3 regions of the Metapseudomonas resinovorans NBRC 106553 genome follow, and region 2 is predicted to be linked to each of the others. Evidence: riboswitches for the same ligand, from Rfam matches in the RefSeq annotation. Region 2 holds a riboswitch; each other region holds the start of a gene.

Region 1 (7,627 bases), 1.2 Mb from region 2:
ATCGCCGAGCGTTCAGCGATACCAGCGCGGCGTATACACCCAGTCCTCGCCATTGCCCCTGGGCACGCGACGGGTCAGGGACGAGCCGATGATCACCAGGGTGCGCATGTCCACTTGCTCGGGAGTCAGCTCGCCGAGGCTGGTGATGCTCAAGCGTTCTGCCGGGCGGCCGATGTCGCGGCCGAGCACCACCAGGGTTTCCGGGGCGCGATGGCGGCGGACGATTTCCAGCGCACGACCCAGCTGCCAGGGCCGTGATCTGGAGATGGGGTTGTAGAAGGCCATGGCCAGGTCGGCGGCGCCGGCATGGTCCAGGCGCTTCTCGATCACGTCCCAGGGCTTGAGGTTGTCCGACAGCGACAGCAGGCAGAAGTCGTGGCCCAGCGGGGCGCCGGCCTTGGCCGCTGTGGCCAGGGCGGCGGACACCCCGGGGAATACCTGGAGCTCCACCCGCAGCCACTCCGGATCGCGGGCGTCGTCCAGCGCTTCGAGCACGGCGGCGGCCATGGCGAACACGCCGGGATCGCCGGAGGACACCACCACCACGCGGCGGCCGCTGGCGGCCAGCTCGAAGGCGTGGCGTGCGCGCTGCAACTCTTCGCGGTTGTCGGTGCAGTGGGCCACCTGGTCGGGGCGCAGGGGCCCGGCCATGCGGATGTAGGTTTCGTAGCCGAGCAGGTCCTGGGCCTCGTCCAGGGCCTGGCGCGCGGCCGGCACCATGAACTCGGCCGCGCCGGGGCCGAGACCGATGACGGTCAGGCGCCCGCGCGGCTGGCCGATGGTCGCAGGCTCCAGGGGCGCATCGGCCAGGTGGATGGCGATGCCGTCGGCTTCCCGCAGCAGGGGCGGCAGGGCGGACTCATCGGCGCCGAAGCGCAGTGGCACGCCCAGTTCGGTGGCGGTCGCGGCGAGTTGCCCGTCGACCATGCGCTCCCGCGTTGCCAGCAGGCAGGCCAGGGACAGCGGCGCCAGACCGGCATCCGCCAGGGCCTGGCGGATGGCTTCGGCACTGGCTTTGCCGATGATGCGGGCGACGGCCGCGCGGGGGTGGATCAGCAGTTCGTCGCGCTGCGCCGGGCGCGCTTCGGCGGTGATGTGGATAACCCGCTGCGCCTCGTCGGCCAGGGGCAGGCTGACCGCTGCCAGCCAGGGAGCGTCGCCTTCCACGCGCACCGCCTCACCGCCCAGCAGGTCGGAAACGAAGCGCTTGCCCTGCTCGATATCGGCCAGGGCATAGCCCGCCGGCGGGTCCAGCAGGCAGGTGCCGAAACGCAGCTCGCCGCTGGTGGTGATGGCGGGTGCCACGTTCAGGGTCGCGGCGATTTCCCGCGCCATGCGGTTCACCCCACCCAGGCCACCGAGCAGCGGCACCACGGCGCTGCCGTCCTCGGCCAGCGCCAGCACAGGCGGCTCGGCACCCTTGCTGGCCAGCAGCGGCGCCAGGGCGCGGATGAGGATGCCCGCGGCGCACAGGCCGATGATCGGCGTGTCGCTGCGGTAGAGCTCGCGCAGGGTTTCGCCGAACTCGGCGTAGCACTCGTCGGCGCCTTCCACGCGGCCGGCCAGGCCGAGGACTCGCGCCTGTGGATAAAGCGCCTGCACCCGGCGCGCGGTGGCCAGGCCGCCGTTGCCGAGGAGGACGATGGCCGGGGCGTTAGGCTGTTCCATCAACCCCTCCACTTCTGGCCGGGGATGACGACCATCGAGAAGTAGGGCGAGGCCATGGGGTCCACCTCGTCCAGCGGCACGATGCGCTGGTTGGCCATGGTGGCGCGCTCGACGTAGTGGGCGCGGCCGGCGATGCCGAGCTCCTGGAGCACCCGGCGGACCTTGTCGAAGTTGCGCCCGAGCTTCATCACCACGGCGGCCTCGGCGTCGGCCAGGCGTGCCTTCAGCTCGTCTTCCGGCAGCACGCCGGAGAGCACCGAGAGACTCTGGTTGCGGTACACCAGGGGCACGCCGAGCACCGCCGCGCTGCCCAGCATGGAGCAGACGCCGGGCACCACTTCCACTTCGTAGCGCTCGGCCAGGCGGTCGTGCAAGTACATGTAGGAGCCGTAGAAGAAGGGGTCGCCCTCGCAGATCACCGCCACGTCGCGACCGGCTTCCAGGTGCTGGGCAACCTGCTCGGCGGCGGTGTCGTAGAAGTCGCTGATGACGGTTTCGTAGGACAGCGGCGGCTCCAGTTTCTCGGTGGTCACCGGGTAGACCAGGGGCATGCGCTGCTGGGTCTCGGTCAGGTGCTGCTCGATGATGCCGAAGGCATTGCCGCCCTGGCCCTGGCTGGCCTTCGCCTTGGCCACGAAGTAGCCCACTATCGGCGCCGACTGCAGCAGGCGCAGGGCCTTGAGGGTAATCAGTTCTGGATCGCCGGGGCCCACGCCCAGGCCGATCAGCCGTCCCTTGCCGTTGCTCATCACTCCACCTCCGTGGCCAGGGCGTTGACCGCCGCGGCGGCCATGGCGCTGCCGCCGCGCCGACCGCGCACGATCACGTAGGGCACGCCACGGCTGTCGGCGGCGAGCATGTCCTTGGACTCCGCCGCACCGACGAAGCCCACCGGGAAACCGAGGATCAGCGCCGGCTTCGGCGCGCCGGCGTCGAGCATCTCCAGCAGGTAGAAGAGCGCGGTGGGGGCGTTGCCGATCACCACCACACTGCCCTCCAGATGCTCGCGCCAGTGCTCCAGGGCCACTGCCGAGCGGGTGTTGGCAAGCGTGCGGGCCAGCTCCGGCACGCCGGGGTCGTTGAGGGTGCAGATGACCCGGTTGTCCGCCGGCAGGCGTGCGCGGGTGATGCCTTCGGCGACCATGCGCGCATCGCAGAGGATCGGCGCGCCGGCGGCGATGGCGGTGCGGCCGGCGGTGCCGGCGCCAGGGGAGAAGCGCAGGTCTTCGACCACATCGACCATGCCGCAGGCGTGGATCACCCGCACCGCGAGTTTTTCCAGGTCGGCGGGAATGCCGGCCAGGTCGGCCTCGGCGCGGATGATGGAGAAGGAGTTGCGATAGATCTCCTGACCATCGCGGATGTACTCGATCATGGGGTGGAACTCCAGGTGTCAGGAGAGGCGGCCAGGCGCTCGCCGGCCTCGATGATGCCGATATCGCGCGCCAGCAGCCGGCCGAAGCCGGCGCCGTCGCGCTGGTAGAGGTCATAGCGGCCGGGGGCGACGGCCAGCAGGGTGAAGGGCGCCACATGGGCGGCGGCGCAGGAACGCGGGCAACCGCTGAGGTGCACCACGGCGGCGTCTGGCAGCAGAGGTGCGAGGGCCTGGGCATCGGCCTTGGTATCGGCCAGGCCCTTGGTGCAACCGGCCGAACCGGTGCAGGCGATCAGCCGCGCCAGGGGCTCACGGGCATCGGTGGCGAGGCCGAGCTGGTTCATGGCCTGCAGTACGGCGTCGGTGTCGCGGGCGTTGGGCAGCAGCAGCGATTGCCAGGGTGTGAGGCGCAGGTTGCCGTCGCCGAAGGTGTCGGCGAGATCAGCGAGGGCGTCGAGTTGCGCGGCATCCAGCCGGCCCAGGGCCGGCGCGCCGCCGACATGGCGCTCGGCGACAACGCCCAGGTGGGCGAAGGCCTGCGGCGCGGGGCGCTGCCAATTGCCCGCCGGCAACAGGGGGCGATCCAGGCGCTGTTGCAGGCGCAACAGCAGGTCGCCTTCGGGGTGTTCGGCAAGCAGGTGGCGCATGCGCGTCTGCTCGGGTGTCGCCAGTTCGAGGAAGAGTTCCAGCAGGGCTTGCAGCAGCGCCGGCACCTGGGCGCGCGGCACGGCGGCCAGGGCGGGGGGCTGCTCGGGCGAGTGTGGCGGGCAGCCGGCCAGGCCGAAGGCGAACAGGGCGTCGTCGCCCCGACCCATGGCGGACAGCCAGATGTCGTGGGGATGTTCCAGCATCGCCACGGCCTCGCCGCCATCGAGCAGCAGGGCGAACTTGGGCGATAGGGCGTGGAAGTGCGCCTGGTCCTGCAGCAGGTCGAGGATGTGTTCGGCCAGCGGCGAGATATCCACAAGGGCGTCGGTGTCGAGGCCGGCCAGGGGGCTGACCATCAGGTTGCGCACATCGTCGGCGCCGGGGGAGCCGGCACCCAGGCCGGCCGCCAGCAAGGCGTCGATCAGTGCCTGTTCTGCGTCGGGGCGCACGCCACGGATCTGCAGGTTGGCGCGATTGGTGGCCTCGATCACCCCGCTGGCATGGGCGCTGGCTGCGGCGGCCACGGCGCGGGCCTGGGCCGCGCTCAGGCGGCCGCAGGGCAGCTTGATCCGGCAGATACCACCGTCCTGCGCCTGGACGATACGCAGCAACCCCGGGCAGGCCGAGGGGCGGACGGATCGCGGATTGGGCTGGGCGTGTTCCACTCAGGTCACCATGGTTGGCGTCGCGGCGACCCGATTCCCCGACTGTCAGGGACAACGTTGCACCGATACACCCCGCTCGATACGTACACACGCGACTGGTTTCATCGGCAGGTCTCCTGGCTGGCAGGTCATCATCCAGTGCGGCCTTCCCGAAAAATTCAGTGGCCTGGATTGCATGGACTCGCTGCTTACAGTTGCGGGGGCAGCCACGGCTCGACCGTGTTCCCTCTTAGGCCGGGGCTCGTCAGGTGAGCGCCAGCGACCGATGAAGGGCGCTATTATGCCCGCTTTGCCCAGACCTAGGAAAAGGCTGCCTGTCGGAAGCTGGATGGCCTTGGCGTTTTCAGAGATCGAGGACAGCAGATGCAGCCCTGGCTGACAGTGGTGGGAATTGGCGAAGACGGCTACGCGGGCCTCGGCAAGGCCGCGCGCCACGCCTTGCTGGGCGCCGTCGAGGTGCTCGGCGGAGCGCGCCAGCTCGACCTGTTGCCGCGCTGCATCGGTGCCCGGCGCAGCCCCTGGCCCAGCCCTTTCTCCCTGGCGCCGGTACTGGAAAAGCGCGGTACGCCGGTCTGCGTGCTGGCCAGCGGCGACCCCATGCTGTTCGGCGTTGGCGCGAGCCTGGCGCGGCAGGTGGCGGCGGAGGAAATGCGCGTGATCCCGGCGCCGTCTTCCTACTCCCTGGCTGCCGCGCGCCTCGGCTGGCCGTTGCAGGACGTGACCCTGCTCTCGGTGGTGGCCCGGCCCCTGGCCGCGCTCAATGCCCACTTGCACGACGGTGCGCGTCTGCTGGTGCTGAGCAATGACGGCACCAGTCCGGCGGCCATCGCTGCGCAGTTGGCCGAACATGGCTTCGGCCCCAGTCGGCTAACGGTGCTGGAGCACCTGGGCGGCGAGCGTGAGCGGCGCATCGAGGGCATCGCCAGCGACTGGAGCCTCGCCGAAGCCGCCGCGCTCAACCTGCTGGCCATCGAAGTCCGGCCCGCCGATGGCACCTGCCCGCTACCGACCACCAGCGGCCTACCTGATGAGGCCTATCGCCACGACGGCCAACTGACCAAGCGCGATGTCCGCGCCATCACCCTGGCGCGCCTGGCGCCACGTCCCGGCGAACTGCTGTGGGACGTGGGCGCCGGCTGCGGCTCCATTGGCATCGAGTGGATGCGCGCCCATCCCGGCTGCCGCGCCATCGCCGTGGAAGCCAACGAAGGACGCCAGGGCCATATCCGCCACAACCGTGACACCCTCGGCGTACCCGGCCTGCAATTGGTGGCCGGCCAGGCCCCGGCGGCGCTGGACGGGCTGCCCGCGCCGGACGCCATCTTCATCGGCGGCGGCGTTACCGAACCGGGCGTGCTGGACCGCTGCTGGGCAAGCCTCAAACCTGGCGGCCGCCTGGTGGCCAATGCCGTGACCCTGCAGAGCGAAGCCACCCTGGTGGCCTTCCGCGAACGCCAGGGCGGCGCGCTCACCCGCATCTCCATCGCCCAGGCCCAGCCACTGGGGGATTTCGATACCTGGCGCTCGGCGCTGCCGATTACGCTTCTGGACGTGACCAAGGATGCGTAGGTTGGCGCTGAGTGCAGCGAAGCCCAACGTCGAGGCCCGAGCTGTTGGGCCTCGTTCCTCGGCGCCAACCTACGTGGGACCCTGAGCAGCCATGCGTGACGAAACCCCCGAACAGCCCGCGCCGCTGCGCAGCGGCTACACCACCGGCAGTTGCGCCACCGCCACCAGCCTGGCGGCGGCGCGCCTGCTGCTGGGCGGGGTAACGGCCGACGCTGTGGAGATCGTCCTGCCCAAGGGGCAGCGGGTGCTGATGCGTCTGGAGTTCTGTCGGTTGATGGAGGGTGGCGCCGAGGCGGGCACCCTCAAGGACGCCGGCGACGACCCCGACGTGACCCACGGTGCGTTGATCTATGCCCAGGTCCGCCTGGCGCCGGAGCCCGGCGTGCGCTTCCATGCCGGCCCCGGTGTCGGCACCGTGACCAAGCCGGGCCTGACCCTGGCCGTGGGGGAGCCGGCGATCAACCCGGTGCCCCGGCAGATGATGACCGGGCACCTCCTGGACCTGGCTGCCGATCACGGCTATGCCGGCGGCTTCGAGGTGAGCATCTGCGTGCAGGGCGGCGAGGCGCTGGCGCTGAAGACCATGAACCCGCGCCTGGGCATCCTCGGTGGCCTGTCCATCCTGGGCACCACCGGCATCGTCCGGCCCTTCTCCTGTTCGGCCTATATCGCGTCGATCCATCAGGGCATCGATGTGGCCCGCGCCAACGGCTTCACCCACCTCGCGGCCTGCACCGGCAACGCCAGCGAGGATGCCATGCGCAATCGCTACCACCTGGACGACACCGCCCTGATCGAGATGGGCGACTTCGCCGGGGCCGTGCTCAAGCACCTGCGCAAGGCCCCTGTGGACAAGCTCAGCCTGTGCGGCGGCTTCGGCAAGATCAGCAAGCTCGCCGCCGGGCATATGGACCTGCACAGCCGCAGCTCCAGCATCGACCTGCCGCTGCTGGCGCAATGGGCCGCCGAACTGGGCGCCGGCCCAGAGCTGCAGGAAGCCATGCGCGGCGCCAACACCAGCCAGCTGGCACTGGCCATGGCCCATGACGCGGGCATCCCCCTGGGTGACGCGGTCTGCGCCCATGCCCTGGCCTTCGCCCGCAAGACGGTGCCGGCCAGCGTGAGGCTGGAGGTGTTCGCCATCGACCGCCAGGGCAATATCGTCGGCGAGGCCGTGGAACTTTGATGAAACGCATTCTCCTGCTGGGTGGTGTCAGCGAGGCGCTGGCCCTGGCCCGCCGTCTTGGCCCCGAGCATATCTACAGCCTCGCCGGCCTCGGCAAGGTGCCGGACGACCTCGCCTGCCAGGTTCGCGTTGGCGGCTACGGCGGCGCTGAAGGGCTGGCGGGTTTCATGACGGAGGAGGGTGTCGATCTGCTGCTGGATGCCACCCATCCCTATGCCGCGCAGATCAGCCACAACGCCGCCCGCGCCGCCGAACTGGCCGGCGTGCCCTGCTGGGCCCTGCGCCGTCCCGGCTGGCAGGCCGGCGCCGGTGACGACTGGCGCGAGGTGGCCGACTGGGCCGAGCTGATCGAAGCACTGAAGGACTTCCAACGGCCCTTCTTCACCCTCGGCCGCGAACCCCTGGAACACCTGCGGGAGATACCGGCGCAGCAGCACTGGACGGTGCGTTGCCTCACGGCCCAGCCGGCCGGCGAGCGCTTCGAGGTGATAGGTGCGCGCGGCCCCTTCAGCCTGG
Region 2 (7,627 bases):
GGCGCGGGCCGCCAGCCAGAGGTTCTGGATGGCGCAGGACAGCGAGGCGAGGTCCATTTCCGGCAGGGTGCGACGGCCGAACACATGGGCCTCGCGGCCGTCCATCAATGCTGCCACCAGCAGTTCCGCGCAGTCGCGGATACCTTCCACCTTGAGCTTCATGAACTCGTCGGAGCGCTCGCCCAGGGCTTCGGCTGTACGGACTCGCTCGGCCTCCACCAGGCCATGGATGCGCTCGCGCAACTCGGGCCGGGTGATGCGGATGAACCGCCAGGGCTGCATCAGGCCGACGCTGGGCGCGTGATGGGCGGCCTCCAGCAGCCGGGCGAGCAGCTCAGGCGCCACCTCGCCGCCGCTGAAGTGGCGCATGTCGCGGCGTTCGGCGATGGCGCGGTAGACCGCTGCGCGCTCGTCCGCGCTGAAGGCGTGCTCGCTCATGGTCGGAACAGCTCCGCGGCCGCCCGTGGGTTGGACGGCAGGTAGAAGTGGATGTAGGAGGCGGTCAGCCGGCCAATGCGGAACACCGCCTCGGCCACCGGCTTGTCGTTGGGGCAGAGCCCGCGCACCAGGGGCTCGACGGGCGAGTCCAGCAGCGAATGGTGGAAGGTGTGGCCGCGCAGGCTGCCTTCCGGCAGCGGCGCCTCTTGCAGTGCCAGGGCCGCCAGGCGTTTCTGCAAGGTGGCGCGACCGGGGATCAGGCCAAGCAGTTCGGCGCTCTCGCCAGCGGCGTCGGTCAGGGCCTCCAGCAGGTAGAGCATGCCGCCGCACTCGGCGAGGATGGGCTTGCCCGCCCTGTGGTGGGCGCGGATCGCCTCGGCCATGGCGCGATTGGCGGCAAGCGCTTGCAGGTGCAGCTCAGGGTAGCCGCCCGGAAGATAGAGGCTGCCCACCTCGGGCAACGCGGCGTCGATCAGGGGCGAGAAGAACACCAGCTCGGCACCCAGGCGTTGCAGCAGGTCGAGGTTGGCCTGGTAAAGGAAGGCGAACGAGGTGTCCCGCGCCACGCCGATGCGCACCCCGGCCAGCCAGGGTTCGATGCCCTCTTCGTCCGGCGCGGCGAAGCTCACCGCCGGTGGCAGCTCCACGGAAGCCGAGGCGGCCAGGGCATCGGCGGCGGCGTCCAGGCGTGCATCCAGGTCGGCCAGTTCCTCGGCCTGCACCAGGCCCAGGTGGCGGCTGGGCAGCTCCACCTCCGCGCTGCGCGGCAGGGAGCCGTACCAGCGGATCCAGTCCGGCAGGCTGGCGCGGATCAGGTCGCTGTGGCGCTGGCTGCCGACGCGGTTGCCGAGAACCCCGGCAAAGGGCAGGCCCGGTTGGTAGGTGGCCAGGCCCACGGCCAGGGCGCCAAAGGTCTGGGCCATGGCCGCGCCGTTGATCACGGCGAGTACCGGTACACCGAAATGACGCGCCAGGTCGGCGGCCGAGGGCGAGCCGTCGAACAGGCCCATCACACCCTCGATCAGGATCAGGTCGGCCTCCCCCGCCGCTTCCCAGAGCAGGCGGCGGCTTCGGGCCTCGCCCACCATCCACAGGTCGAGCTGGTAGACCGGGGCGCCGGACGCACGGGCGAGGATCATCGGGTCGAGGAAGTCCGGCCCGCACTTGAACACCCGCACCCGCTTGCCCTGGCGGGCATGCAGGCGCGCGAGCGCGGCGGTGACCGTGGTCTTGCCCTGGCCGGAGGCGGGAGCGGCGATCAGAAGCGCGGGGCAGGAACGGGCCATCAGAACTCCACGCCCTGCTGGGCCTTCACCCCGGCCTTGAAGGCATGCTTGACCAGGGTCATCTCGGTAACGGTGTCGGCGGCGTCGATCAACCCCTGGGGCGCGCCACGGCCGGTGGCGACCACATGCTGGTGTTCCGGGCGGGATTCGATGTCGCGCAGCACCTCGTCCAGCGCCAGGTAGCCGTGCTTGAGGGCGATGTTCAGCTCGTCCAGCACCACCAGGCCGATCTCCGGGTCGTCCAGCAGGTCTCGGGCCACCGCCCAGGCGACGCGGGCCTTGTCGATGTCACGCTGGCGGTCCTGGGTATCCCAGGTGTAGCCCTCGCCCATCACGTGGTAGCTGACTTCCTCGGGGAAGCGGCGGAAGAAGTTTTCCTCGCCGGTGGACATGCCGCCCTTGATGAACTGCACCACGCCCACCTTGAGGCCGTGGCCCAAGGCCCGGGCCACCATGCCGAAGGCCGAGCTGCTCTTGCCCTTGCCGTTGCCGGTGTGCACCAGCAGCAGCCCGTACTCGTCCCGGGCCTGGGCGATCTTCTCGTCGATCACGGCCTTCTTGCGCTGCATGCGCGCCTTGTGGCGGGCGTCGCGTTCGGCGGATTCGCTCATCGGTGATCCCTCGTTACAGAGCCTGGTAGCGAACAGTGAAGTACACCGCCTGGCCAGGTTGGTTGAAGTCCTGTGCGGTTTCGTAGTCGGCATCGAGCAGGTTGGTCACCTTGGCTTGCAGGCGCCACTCCTCGTTCAGCCAGTACTCGCCGCGCAGGTCCACCGTGGCGTAACCGGCCAGGCGATCGTTGTTTTCCACATCGTCGAAGCGCCGCCCCTCGGCATGCAGGGTAGCGCCCAGGCCGAGCTTGCCGAAGCGTCGATCCAGGTCGAGGTTGAACACCTGCTGGGCCCGGCGTGGCAGTTGGTTGCCACGGTTCTGGTCGTGGGAGCGGTTCTCGCTGTCCAGCAGGGTGGCGTTGGCATTCCAATCCCAGCCCAGCCACTGGCTGCCCAGCACCAGTTCGACGCCGTCGATGCGGGCCCGGCCAATGTTGTTGGGGCTGCCGAAGGGCCCGAGGCCGGAGTTGGCGTCGTGGACGATCAGGTCGTCCACCTCGTTGCGGAAGGCGTTGACCGACCAGTGGCCCCAGCCGTGCTTGCCCTCGATCCCGGCCTCGAAGTTCTCGGAGGTCTCGGCGTCCAGGTTGGGGTTGCCGTAGTCGGGGAAGTACAGTTCGTTGAAGGTGGGCGCCTTGAAGGCGGTGCCGTAGCTCAGGCTGAAGCGCAGCGCGTCGGTCAGGGCGTAGCCCCAGGCGGCGCTGCCGGTGTCGTGGGTGCCGAACTGCTGGTTGTCGTCGCGACGCAGGGACAGCTGCCAATCCTGGCGGCCGTACTCACCCAGATACTGGGCGAACCAGCCCCGGTTCAGCCGCGAATCGCGGTCGAAGGCGGTGGAGCTGCTGACTTCGTCCCGCTGCCAGTCGTAGCCCAGGGTCAGCACGTGGCCTTCGGCCAGGGTCAGGTCATTCAGCCAGGAAGCGGAGTCGCGCTGGGAATCGAAACGCGAATAGAACAGCCCACCGGTCTCGGTGCGGGCGAGGTCTTCGCTGCGCCCGGCCTGCAGGGTCACATCCCAGCGCTCCAGGGGGCTGAAGCGCGCACGACCGCCGGCCAGGCGTTGTTCGTTGTCGGCGTTGGCGTTGTGGCCACCGCCGGGGTTGTAGGGGCTGACCAGGTCGAGGTCGGTATGGCCCTTGGCGCGCATCAGGGTGCCGTCCAGTTCCAGGCCATTGTCGAAGCGGTAACCGGCGCGCAGGTTACCGGACAGGTTGCGGTAACCGTCGTCGTCCGGCTCGTGGTAGCTGTTGCGCGCGTTGAGCGCGTCGATACCGTCGGTGTCCTGGCTGCTCACGCCGAGGCTGTACCAGGCGCGGCCATCGCCACCTGCCACACCGGCGGCGCCCTGGTAGCTGTCGTGGGTACCGTAGCCGGCGGAGAACCAGGGCTTGGCGCCCTCCTTCGTGCCCTTGCGGGTGAAGATCTGGATCACCCCGCCGATGGCCTCGGAGCCATAGAGGCTGGAGCGCGGGCCACGGACCACTTCGATGCGCTCGATCAGTTCCACGGGAAGGTCCTGGAAGGCGGCGAGGCCATTGCTCACCGAGCCCACCTTGACCCCGTCGATCAGCACCAGCACATGGTCCGACTCGGTCCCGCGGATGGACACCGTGGTCTGCTTGCCCGGCCCGCCGTTGTTGCTGAGGGTGATGCCTGGAACACTGCGCAGCAGCTCGGGCACCGAGCGCGCCTGGGTGCGCTCGATCTCGGCGCGGTCGATCACGGTGGTGGCGGCGAGGCTCGCGCGCACCGGCCGCTCGCTACGGGTGGCGGTGACCACCTGCTCGTCGAGGGTCAGGGGCGCAGCGGCCAGGAAGGGGGAAATGCTGGTACTGCCGAGCAGCGCAAAGGCCGCCGGCCCGATGAAAGGCTTGCGAATCATGGTCTGGATCTCCGTCGTGCCACCCGCGCGACATCTATAGGGGGTACTGCATGCGGAAGGCTCCGCGATGCCCTGCTTGCACCAGGCCGGTCTCCGGGCTTGCGAGTGGAGCCTGAGCTCCCGTGCCGCGCCTTCCCGTGCAGTGCACAGTGGCCGATTGCGGCGTTCTACTCGCCTACCGTTGCGGGGGCAGCGCCGGATTCTTCGAAGGAATGGACCGGCTTCCCTGTTTCACTCCCTGGGTCGAAACCAAGGGGGCACCTGAGGCAGCGGCGAAGGTTAGAGGGTTGGGGGAACAGCGTCAAACCCGATGGATCAGCCAGGGAATCGATGGGTATCGCTTCGCTCAACCCGCCCTACCCGCGCCCCCCCTGACTGCCTGTCAGCGTTTGCGGCAGAGGGTCAGGCCATCGCCCAGCGGCAGCAGGGAAAGGTCGACGCGCGGGTCGTGCTTCAGAGCGAGGTTCAGGGCCTGGATGGCGCGGGTGTCGGGATCGTCCGGCGCGGTTTCCAGCACGCGACCGCTCCACAGCACGTTATCGAACAGAACCAGGCCGCCCTGGCGCACCAGGCGCAGGGCCTGCTCCAGATAGGCGGGGTAATTGGCCTTGTCGGCATCGATGAAGATCAGGTCGAAGCTGCCATCCGCCAGGCCGGACAAGGTGCCCAGCGCCGGCGCCAGGAGCAGTTCGATGCGCTCGGCGAGGCCCGCCTCCCGCCAATAGCGACGGGCGATGGCGTTGTAGTCGCCGGGCAGGTCGCAGCAGACCATTCGGCCGTCGTCCGGCAACTCCGCGGCCATGCACAGGGCGCTGTAGCCGGTGAAGGTACCCACCTCGAGGATGCGCCGGGCGCCCGTCAGCTTGACCAGCAGGGCCATGAACTGGCCCTGCTCCGGCGCGATCTGCCAGCGGGCCGTGGGCATGGCCGCGGTTTCCGCACGCAGGCGTTGCAGCAGCGGGGTCTCCCGCAGCGAAACATCGAGCAGATAGCCATAGAGGGCGTCGTCGAGATTCAGCGTGCGGTTGGTCATGGGCGCCTCAGTGAGTCTGGGCCACGCGCGGGGCGAAGAGCACCCGCTTGGCGCTCAGGTAGCTACGTTGCCAGTAGCTGTTGGACAGACTGTCCAGGCGCACCGTTCCGCCGGTGCGCGGCGCATGGACGAAACGACCTTCACCCACATAGATGCCGGCGTGGCTGACCTGCCCGCCGCCATTGGTGGCGAAGAACACCAGGTCGCCGCTCTGCAACGCATTGGCGCCGATGCTGGGGGCGCGCATGGCGATCAGCTCGCCGGTGGTGCGCGGCAGGCTGATGCCGGCGACATCACGGTAGACGTAGCCGATCAGGCCGCTGCAGTCGAAGCCGCTGTCCGGGGTATTGCCACCCCAGCGGTAGGGCGTGCCCACCAGGCCCAGGGCGCGGAACAGCACATCTTCGGCGACGGGCGAGAACTGCTGGGAGGGGGCGTAGACGACGGGAGCGGGAGGCGGCGGCGCCTTGCTCGCGCAAGCGGTGAGCAGCGCAGCCAGGGTGAGGATGGCAAAGCGTTCCGGTGCGAGCATGGCAAGTCAGTCCTGACTTGAGGTATGCACGCTAATTTGCTGATCTCACAGTGATATTGCAAGTGAAAGCTGCACGATCAGGCAGAAAAAAACCGAGGGGGCCGTCGAGGCCGCCTCGGTTTCTCGTCCCGCCCGCCCGATCAGCGATGCAGCGGGTGGCGTGGGGTGTTCATGGCCAGGACGCGCTTGGCTTCCATGTAGCTGGCCTTCCAGTAGCGGTCGTCGAGGCTGTCGACGCGCACACCGCCGCTGCGGTGGCTGCTGGAATGGATGAACTGGTCGTCGCCGATATAGATGCCGGCGTGGCTGACGCGGCCACGACCACGGTTGTTGAAGAACACGATATCGCCGGGTTGCAGCTCGCTGCGGGCGATCACCGGGGCCTTCAGGTTGATCATCTCGCGGGTGGAGCGCGGCAGCTGGATGCCGGCCTCTTCCTTGAACAGGAAGCCCACGAAGCCGCTGCAATCGAAGCCGGTCTTCAGGGAGCGGCCACCGAAGCGGTAAGGCGTGCCCACCAGCTCGAAGCCACGCTCCAACAGGCCATCGGCCAGGGAGGGCATCTGGTAGGGCTCATCATCGGTGAGATTGGCCAGGTCCAGAGCGGTGAGCTCGTGGCGGGCCAGCAACGAATCAGGAGCGCCGTCGGCTACCGGAGCCGCCGACTGGTATTCGGGCTGCTGCTGCACATTACTTGCGCAAGCGGCGAGGAACAGCGCCAACGTGATGGGCACGAGGGGTGCGAAGCGCTTCAGCATGGGCACGACCGTGTCAGACAATTTTTAATGACGGCCGACTATGCCCTCTATCGCTCTCATATGCAAATTTAATCGCCCGAAATGTGACTTAGCAGTCCTTGCAGGACTTCTAAGGCTTTTCCTCTGAGGTGGACGTCGACCACAGGACTGAGGTCGGTGAGCGCCGGGTTGATCTCCACGGTGAAACCGCCTGCTTGGCGGGTGCGGAGGACGGGCTCGATGATGTAGGGAAAGCTCGCCGTGGTTCCCACCGAGATCACCGCATCGAATCCCTTGCGTAGCTCGGCGTAGAGGCTGTCGATGGCCTGCTCTGGGAGCATTTCTTCGAACAGCACCACGGGTGGCCGGAGAATACCACCACATTCATGGCATTTGGGAGGCATTTCCCCTGCCAGATGTCGGGCAAGGTCGGGACTTTCCGCCCCGCAGGATTGGCAGAACAGCGGCGACAGCTCGCCATGGATCTCGATCAACCTGTCCACGGGGGAACCCGCCTGGCGGTGGTAGCCATCGATATTCTGGGTCAGCACCCAGCACTCGGGCTTGAACCGCTGCAGCTCGGCGATGGCCTCGTGACCGGCGTTCGGCCGGGCGCCCAGGCAGGCGCGTCCGAGCTGGGCGAGGTACTTCCAGCAGAGCGCCGGGTTGCGCCGCAGCATGGGCCCGGAGAGCGCCTCCTCGATGGGTAGCCCCTCCTCCGTCACACCGTTGTACAGGCCACCCAGGCCCCGATAGGTGGGCAGGCCCGAATCGGCCGACAGCCCGGCCCCTGTGATTACCAGAATCCGCTCGGCCGCCTGGATGGCCGCCGCCACACGCTGGATATCCGACATCTTCCCTCCCCGCCCGCCGGTGTCCGGCGAGCTTCAGTGATTGACGGTATGGGCCAGCATCATGGACAGCTGGCAGAGCGGGCGGCCGCTTTCGGCGTGCCACTGGTTGAAGGCGGCCTGCACCAGGGCCAGGTCCTTCAGGCTGGTGGGCGCCTTGTCGATGATGTCCTGGGCTTTCAGCGCGACCACCATGTCATCGGTGGGGATGAAGGAGTCCTTGCCCACCATGCGCAAGAAGCGCGGCGCCGAGAGCC
Region 3 (7,627 bases), 1.2 Mb from region 2:
CGCCCCTCGCAGACGCCAAAAGGCCCGCCTTCACCGGGCCTTTTCTTTGCCACCTGCAACGACATTGCTCTGGATCAAGATACGAAGCTTCCTAATTACCGAAACTGGCTCCAGCCAAACACACTTAGAACCGATTGGAGCCTTCCATGCGCAAGCATCTTCTCACCGCCTCCCTGCTCGCCCTCGCCATAGCGTCGCCCCTGGCCCAGGCCCACAAGGCCGGCGATGTGATCATCCGCGCGGGCGCCGCCACCGTCGACCCGAACGAGGACAGCTCCGCCCTGTCCATCGCCGGCGGCAAGGTCGGCGGCACCAAAGCCACCCTGGACAGCGACACCCAGCTGGGCCTGACCGGCACCTACATGCTCACCGACCACGTCGGCCTGGAGCTGCTGGCCGCCACCCCCTTCCAGCACGAAGTGGGCGTGAAGGGCCTCGGCGCCCTGGACGGCAAGCTGGCCGACATCAAGCAGCTGCCGCCGACCCTGAGCCTGCAGTACTACCCGATGGACCCGAACTCCGCGTTCCAGCCCTACGTCGGCGCCGGTCTGAACTACACCCTGTTCTTCGACGAAAGCCTGACCGGCCAGCGCAAGGCCCAGGGCTTCAGCAACCTCGATCTGGATAACTCCTGGGGCATGGCCGCCCAGGTGGGCATGGACTACATGCTGACCGACAACGTCCTGCTCAACGCCGCCGTCTGGTACATCGACATCGACACCACCGCCACCACCGATCTGGCCGGCGCGGGCCGGGTCAAGGTCGATGTGGATGTGGACCCCTGGGTCTACATGATGGGCGTCGGCTACAAGTTCTGAGGACCAGCGATCTGCTGCGCGTCGGAATAACTGCGTTGAGAATGGCCTCGGGCTGCTCATTTACAGCTCGTAAACTCCGCGCCCTCAGCCATTCTCGCCTTGTTCTTCTCTAGCTCGCGCGATCGCGGAAACACAGAAAGGCGCCTGCGGGCGCCTTTTTTGTTCGTCGGGCAAGTGCTGTAGGAGCGAGCTCTGCTCGCGAAAGACCGCGGCGGGAATGTCCCGGATTTCATCCGGGGAAGTCCGACCGCCGCTCCCACCGGGGAGCAGCGGCTCAGCGCCCCAGCAGCTTGGCCACACCTACCTTCAGCGGCGTGGGCTGCGGGAACTCGTAGCGCAGCAGCAGCCGCGCGTTGTTCGCCCGCGAATGACGGATATCCCCGGCACGGGGTTCCACGTAGGTCACCGGCGGCAAGCCCTCCAGCACCTCGCCTATGGCAGCGAGCAGCTGGTTGAGGCTGGTGGCGCGGTTGAGACCGAGGTTGACCGGGCCGACTTCCAGCCACTCCGCTTCCAGCGCCTGCACCAGCACCTGGACCAGGTCGGCGATATAGACGAAGTCGCGGGTCTGCTCGCCGTCGCCGAACACCGTGATCGGCAGGCCAGCCAGCGCGCGCTCGGTGAAGATGCTGATCACCCCGGAATAGGGTGAAGACGGGTCCTGGCGCGGCCCGAAGATGTTGAAGAAGCGGAACACCGCCGGCTCCAGGCCGTGCTGGCGGCGGTAGAAGTCCAGGTACTGCTCGCTGGCCAGCTTGTCCACCGCGTAGGGCGTCAGCGGTGCCTTCGGCGTGTCTTCGTCGATGGCCGTGCCTTCGCCGTTCTGGCCATAGACCGCCGCGCTGGAGGCGAACAACACCCGTTTCACGCCATTCTGGCGCATGGCTTCGCAGACGTTCAGGGTGCCGATCAGGTTGCTCTGGTGGGTCGCGACCGGGTCGTCCACCGACGCTTGCACCGACGCCACCGCCGCCAGGTGCACCACCGCCTTGCAACCCGCCGTGACGCGCGCCACCAGCGCGGCGTCGGCCACATCCCCTTCGATGAATTCCAGGCGCGGATTGCTCAGCGCCAGGTTGGCTCGTTTGCCAGTGGAGAGGTTGTCCAGCACGCGCACGGCATGGCCCCGGGCGAGCAGGGTGTCGGCCAGGTGCGAGCCGATGAAGCCGGCGCCGCCGGTGATCAGGATGGGGGCGTCAACCATGGCGGTAGTAACGATCCAGCAGGGTCGGCAGCGCGGCGCGCCAGGCGCGGGGCTTGATGCCAAAGGTGTGGAGGATTTTCTTGCAGGCCAGCACCGCGTTCTGCGGTTCGTCCGCCGCATCGGGGCGGGCGGCGTGGGCCTGGGGGGTGATGTCCTGCACCTTCAGCGGGTGCAGGCCACGGGCTTCGCTGAGCAGCGCCTGGCCCAGGGCCAGGGGCGTGGTCGCCTCGTGGCCACCGTAGTGGTAGGTGCCCCAGAGCGGCGCCGCGCAATCCAGCTGCTTGATCACCGCCAGCAGCACCCGCGCGGCATCGTCCACCGGCGTCGGGTTGCCGCGGCGATCGTCGGCCAGGCAGATCTCGTCGGCCTGCTCGGCGCGACTGAGGAAACGCCCCAGGGAACCCTCGCGGCTGTCGTCGAGCAGCCAGCCGAAGCGCAGCAGCACATGCTTGGGGCAGGCCGCGCGTACGCTCTGTTCCATGCGCCAGATGGCCTGGCCGCGCTCGCTCAGGGGGATGGGCTCGTCCTTCTCGCTGTAGGCGGTGGCGCGGGAGCCATCGAAGACCCGGTAGCTGGAAGGCTGCAGCAGGACGATGCCGTGGTGCTGGCAGAGCTCCGCGAGGCGTTCCACACCGCGCTCCTGGGCCGACAGGCGAGCGTCGCTGACTTCGTCGGCCTGGAACCAGTCGAAGTAGTAGGCGAGGTTGACCACGGCGTCGGGCCGGGTGTCATCGAGCAGCTGGGTCAGGCTGGCGGCGTCCCAGCCCTGTTCGGGCGGACGCGGAGCGAGAAAACCTATGTCTTCCTCGGCACCCAGGCGAATCAGCGCCTGTCCGAGTGAATTGCCGCCACCCAACAGCATCAAGCGCATTCGCATAGAGAAAAAGGTCGCTTAAAGCCGGTTAGAAGGAGTGGGCGGGCTATTTCCCGCCGCATAAGAGCCGCATTCTGCGGGTTTCACCGGCGTACGTCACTAGCCATGTGGCGGTTGCGCCTTGCCGGGGCGATAGAGGTGGGCATGCCCGGCGCGGTAGAGGGAAGAGTCGGCGAAGCCTTCGGCGGCCAGTACCTCGCCCACCAGGATCAGCGCAGTGCGGCGGAAATCCCGCGCCGCCACCTTGGGCAGGATGTCGCCCAGGGTGCCGGTGACCTGTTCCTGGTCCGGCCAGCTGGCGCGGTGGATCACCGCGATGGGGCAGGCGGCGCCGTAATGCGGCAGCAGCTCCTCGACTATCTTCGCCAGTTGGCTCACGCCCAGGTGGATGGCCATGGTCGCGCGGTGCCGGGCCAGGTCGCCCAGGGCCTCGCCCTCTGGCATCGGGCTCTTGTGGCCGTAGCGAGTGAGGATCAGGGTCTGCGACACCTCAGGCAGGGTCAGCTCGCAGCCCAGCAGCGCGGCGCAGGCGGCGGTGGCGGTCACGCCGGGTACCACCTCATAGGGAATCCCCAGTGCGCGCAGGTGGCGGATCTGCTCGCCAATGGCGCCATACAGCGACGGGTCGCCGGAATGCACCCGCGCCACGTCCTGGCCCCGCCCATCGGCCTCGGCCAGCAGGGCGACTATTTGCGCCAGGTCCAGCTCGGCGGTGTTCACCACCTGCTCCGCACTGTGCCCGGCCAGCACGGCCTCGGGCACCAGGGAACCGGCATAGAGGAGCACCGGGCAGGAACGGATCAAGCGCTGGCCCTTCACCGTGATGAGTTCCGGATCGCCGGGACCGGCGCCGATGAAATAGACCGTCATGGCCGTTCAGCCTCGTGGGCAATGCAGGCCAGGGCGCAGGTGGCGCTGGCACTGCGGCGTTTATCGATGTGCAGGCGGACAGGCCCGCCGAACAGGGCTTCGGCCTGGGCCAGGGCGGCGGCTTCGGCGATTCCGGCGCTGCCGGTGAGCGCCAGCACCCGCGCGGAAGGCTGGCTCAGGCGCCCGGCCTGGGCAGCGAGGCTATCCACAGGCAGGCCGTACAGCGTCAGGCCGAGCCACGCGGCCAGGGCCATCAGCCCCGGCTCCGCGGCCTTAGCCTCGCTGCTGGCCAGGGCGACCAGCTCGTCGAGGCTGGCGCCGGCCTCGGCAAGGCACTGCAGCAGCAGGCGCTGCAGTTCATCCGGCGGGCAGCCAGCGCGACAGCCCAGTCCGGCGACCAGTTTCAAACAGCGGTCGAAGCGTTGCGCTGGTACAGCCAGGCGGCGGCCCAGCCCAGCACGACCCAGAAGGCCGCATTGGTGATCAGGGAGGCGGCGATGAACTCATGCTCCAGCGCTTGCGGCGCCAGGCTGGCATGCACCTCAGGCTGCGGCGCGCCCAGCACATGGGGAATCACCAGCAGCGCCAGGCCGACCACGCGCAACGCCCAGTGACGGCCGAAGGCGATCAGCGCCAGGCCCACGGCGGTGGCCGAGGCGGTGCCGATCCACCAGGCCTGGCGCTGGGCCAGGTCGGCGGCGGCGGTACCCGGCAGTTCCGGCGGCAGGCCGAGGGACGGCGCCAGGGCGAAGGTGGCGAAGCCGCCCAGGCCCCAGAGCAGGCCCTGCCAGGCGCGGCTCGGGCCGCGCAGGCTGAACAGCCCGGCGAGGATGAGGGCGAAGCCCACGGCCACCACCAGGTTGCTGCCACCGGTGGACAGGGTGCGCTGCCAGCCATCTTCCGGGGCCCAGGCCTCGTCGCTGTGCTCATGGCTGTGGGCGACGGCTGCACCGCCGTGCGCGTGGTCATGGGCCTGCTCCGCCGCTACCGGCTCGGCGCTTTCATAGGTTTCCGCCTGGAGGATCAGCGGGGTGACCCACAGGCTCTGCAGCAGGGTCAGCACCAGGGCGGCGATCAGGCCGGCGAACCCGGCGGTCTGGGCGATACGCTTGATCATCGGGTCATCACTCAGTGGCAGGGGAAAGCGGCGCTGTGGCGGGTGTCGTGGGCGGCGTTGTGCACGGCCTCGATATGCGAGAAGCCGGCGAAGTACACCAGGGCGAGGCCGATCAGGCCGGCGCCGATAGCCAGTGCCAGGCGCTGGGACAGGGTCTGGGAGGATACGGCGGAATGGGACAGGGTGCGGCTGGACATTGAAGTTCCCTCTGCAGTGCTAGTGATACCGGCAGAAGGACGCGCGCGGGGAAGCGGGCACGGAGGCGCCCAGGTTTCCGGCTTGCGCCCGCCCACCGCGGGTTGCCAAAACGTGATCAGGCCGGTCTCCGGGCTTGCGACGCCAGCCTTGGGGCTGGATGGGCATGCCTTCCCATGCCGGATTGGCACAGTGGCTTACTTAACCCTACGTTCGCTTACCGTTGCGGGGGCAGCGTCGGACTAGTCCGAAATGGACGCACCGACTTCCCGTTTCACCCTGTGTACGACGACGCAGGGCACCTGAAAAAACCCCGCTAGGACACCATGAGACCGACCAAGCGTCAACTGCCGCGATTGACCGTCGCCCGGGTGCTGCGTAGCCTTCGCCCTTTCGAGGTTCTCCGGCCAGGCGCCGGAGCTAAGAGGGAACGTGGTCCAAACCACGGCTGCCCCCGCAACTGTGAACAGCTGATGTCTTATCCACAGCCACTGCCCCTCGGGCGGGAAGGCGGAGAGACGGCGCAACGCGCCAGGCTGTGAGCCAGGAGACCTGCCTCGACGATATTCCAGACAACCGGGCGGGGTGATCCGGTGGCGAATCCGTTGCGCGGGCCGAGTCCCGCTGCGTTCGTCATGCCCGCCGACCGACCACGCAGAGGCGCGCATGAAAACCCTGGCCAAACTCCCCGTCACCATCGTCACCGGCTTCCTCGGCGCCGGTAAGACCACCCTGCTCCGCCACATGCTGGACAACGCCCAGGGCCGCCGCATCGCGGTGATCGTCAACGAGTTCGGCGAGCTGGGCATCGACGGCGAAATCCTCAAGCAATGCAGCATCGGCTGCAGCGAAGAAGAAGCCATGGGCCGTGTCTTCGAGCTGGCCAACGGCTGCCTGTGCTGCACCGTGCAGGAAGAGTTCTTCCCGGTGATGCGCGAGCTGGTGGCCCGTCGCGGCGACCTCGACCAGATCCTCATCGAGACCTCCGGCCTGGCCCTGCCCAAGCCCCTGGTGCAGGCCTTCCAGTGGCCGGAAATCCGCAATGCCTGCACCGTCGACGCGGTGATCACCGTGGTCGACAGCCCGGCCGTGGCCGCCGGCACCTTCGCCGCCCACCCCGAGCAGGTGGACGAACAGCGCCGCCAGGACCCGAACCTCGACCACGAATCCCCCCTGCACGAGCTGTTCGAGGACCAGCTGGCCAGCGCCGACCTGGTGGTACTGAACAAGGCCGACCTGCTCGACGCCGACGCCCTGGCCGCCGTGCGCGCCGAGGTGGCCGAGGAGCTGCCGCCGGCGGTGAAGATCATCGAAGCCAGCAGCGGCAAGCTGCCGCTGGACATCCTGCTGGGCCTGAACGCCGAGGCCGAGCTGCACATCGACAGCCGCCCCACCCACCATGACCACGAAGGCCACGAGGACCACGACCACGACGAGTTCGACTCCTTCCACCTCGACCTGCCGGAAGTGGCCGAAGGCGCCCTGCTCGAAGCCCTCGGCCAACTGGTGGAGCACCACGCCATCCTGCGCATCAAGGGCTTCGCCGCCATCCCCGGCAAGCCCATGCGCCTGCTGATCCAGGGCGTGGGCAAGCGCTTCGACAAGCACTTCGACCGCAAGTGGCTGCAAGACGAAACCCGTGGCACCCGCCTGGTGGTGATCGGCCAGGAACTGGACCAGGCCGCCATCGCCAACGAACTGCGCACGGCGCTGGCCTGACCCACGACCGTAGGGTGGGTTGAGCCTGCGATACCCACGATGCGATATCGATGGGTATCGCTTCGCTCAACCCATCCTACGGAGCCACCCAGCCACGACCGCACGCACCGAACTGGCCCCTCTCCCTTCAGGGAGAGGGTTGGGGAGAGGGTCCCGCCATGCACCTGCTACGCACCCAACCCGGCGGCTTCGTCCCCGACGACGGCATCGCCCACCTGGCCCAGACGCCCGCCGAGCTGGTGATCCTCTGCAGCGGCGATTCCCACCTGGCTTTGCTGGCCGAGGCCGCCCGCGAGCTGCCCGAGGACTACCCGAGCCTGCGCCTGGCCAACCCCATGCAGCTGCAGAACCACGCCTCGGTGGACCTCTACGTCGACGAGGTGCTGCGGCACGCCAAGGTCATCCTCGTTTCGGTGCATGGCGGCGTCGGCTATTGGCGCTACGGCATCGAGCAACTGGTGGCCCTGGCCGAATGCGGTGCGACCCTGATCCTGGTGCCCGGCGACGACCGCCCCGACCCGGAGCTGGCCGGCCTGTGCAATGTCCCGGCCGAGCAGGCCGAGCGCCTCTGGCAGTACCTGCGCCAGGGCGGCATGGACAACGCCCGGCAATTGTTCAACTACCTGGCCAGCCAGGGGCTGGGCCGCGACTACCCCTGGCGCGAGCCCCAGACCCTGCCCCGGGTCACCCTGTACCACCCGCGCATTCGCCCGGCTGGCCTGGAACACTGGCGGGCCGAATGGCAGCCCGATCGGCCCGTGGCAGCCCTGCTCTTCTACCGCACCCACCTGCAGGCGGCGAACACCGCCTTCATCGACGAGTTCTGCACA

The links. Region 2 has a riboswitch for cobalamin ahead of btuB (TonB-dependent vitamin B12 receptor). Riboswitches for the same ligand answer to the same signal wherever they lie in the genome.
Region 1: linked by a shared signal. The riboswitch ahead of cobG (precorrin-3B synthase) and the one ahead of btuB (TonB-dependent vitamin B12 receptor) in region 2 are both predicted to bind cobalamin.
Region 3: linked by a shared signal. The riboswitch ahead of PCA10_RS03305 (CbtB domain-containing protein) and the one ahead of btuB (TonB-dependent vitamin B12 receptor) in region 2 are both predicted to bind cobalamin.

Annotation. Positions count from the first base shown of each region.
Region 1 covers NC_021499.1:708,388-716,014, forward strand. Annotated here, with positions in the region: gene cobJ (precorrin-3B C(17)-methyltransferase) at 13-1,668, opposite strand; gene PCA10_RS03230 (precorrin-2 C(20)-methyltransferase) at 1,668-2,420, opposite strand; gene PCA10_RS03235 (precorrin-8X methylmutase) at 2,417-3,043, opposite strand; gene cobG (precorrin-3B synthase) at 3,040-4,356, opposite strand; cobalamin riboswitch at 4,446-4,638, opposite strand; gene PCA10_RS03245 (bifunctional cobalt-precorrin-7 (C(5))-methyltransferase/cobalt-precorrin-6B (C(15))-methyltransferase) at 4,720-5,925, shown strand; gene PCA10_RS03250 (cobalt-precorrin-5B (C(1))-methyltransferase) at 6,017-7,111, shown strand; gene PCA10_RS03255 (cobalt-precorrin-6A reductase) at 7,111-7,627, shown strand, end outside.
Region 2 covers NC_021499.1:1,951,979-1,959,605, reverse strand. Annotated here, with positions in the region: gene bluB (5,6-dimethylbenzimidazole synthase) at 1-438, opposite strand, end outside; gene PCA10_RS09015 (cobyrinate a,c-diamide synthase) at 435-1,727, opposite strand; gene cobO (cob(I)yrinic acid a,c-diamide adenosyltransferase) at 1,724-2,335, opposite strand; gene btuB (TonB-dependent vitamin B12 receptor) at 2,349-4,217, opposite strand; cobalamin riboswitch at 4,285-4,497, opposite strand; gene PCA10_RS09000 (O-methyltransferase) at 4,600-5,250, opposite strand; gene PCA10_RS08995 (C40 family peptidase) at 5,258-5,782, opposite strand; gene PCA10_RS08990 (C40 family peptidase) at 5,923-6,540, opposite strand; gene PCA10_RS08985 (NAD-dependent deacylase) at 6,609-7,373, opposite strand; gene PCA10_RS08980 (DNA-3-methyladenine glycosylase I) at 7,407-7,627, opposite strand, start outside.
Region 3 covers NC_021499.1:724,809-732,435, reverse strand. Annotated here, with positions in the region: gene PCA10_RS03335 (OmpW/AlkL family protein) at 147-818, shown strand; gene PCA10_RS03330 (NAD-dependent epimerase/dehydratase family protein) at 1,093-2,022, opposite strand; gene PCA10_RS03325 (sugar nucleotide-binding protein) at 2,015-2,899, opposite strand; gene cobM (precorrin-4 C(11)-methyltransferase) at 2,996-3,766, opposite strand; gene PCA10_RS03315 (cobalamin biosynthesis protein) at 3,763-4,173, opposite strand; gene PCA10_RS03310 (CbtA family protein) at 4,170-4,883, opposite strand; gene PCA10_RS03305 (CbtB domain-containing protein) at 4,895-5,080, opposite strand; cobalamin riboswitch at 5,183-5,399, opposite strand; cobalamin riboswitch at 5,458-5,652, shown strand; gene cobW (cobalamin biosynthesis protein CobW) at 5,745-6,797, shown strand; gene cobN (cobaltochelatase subunit CobN) at 6,956-7,627, shown strand, end outside.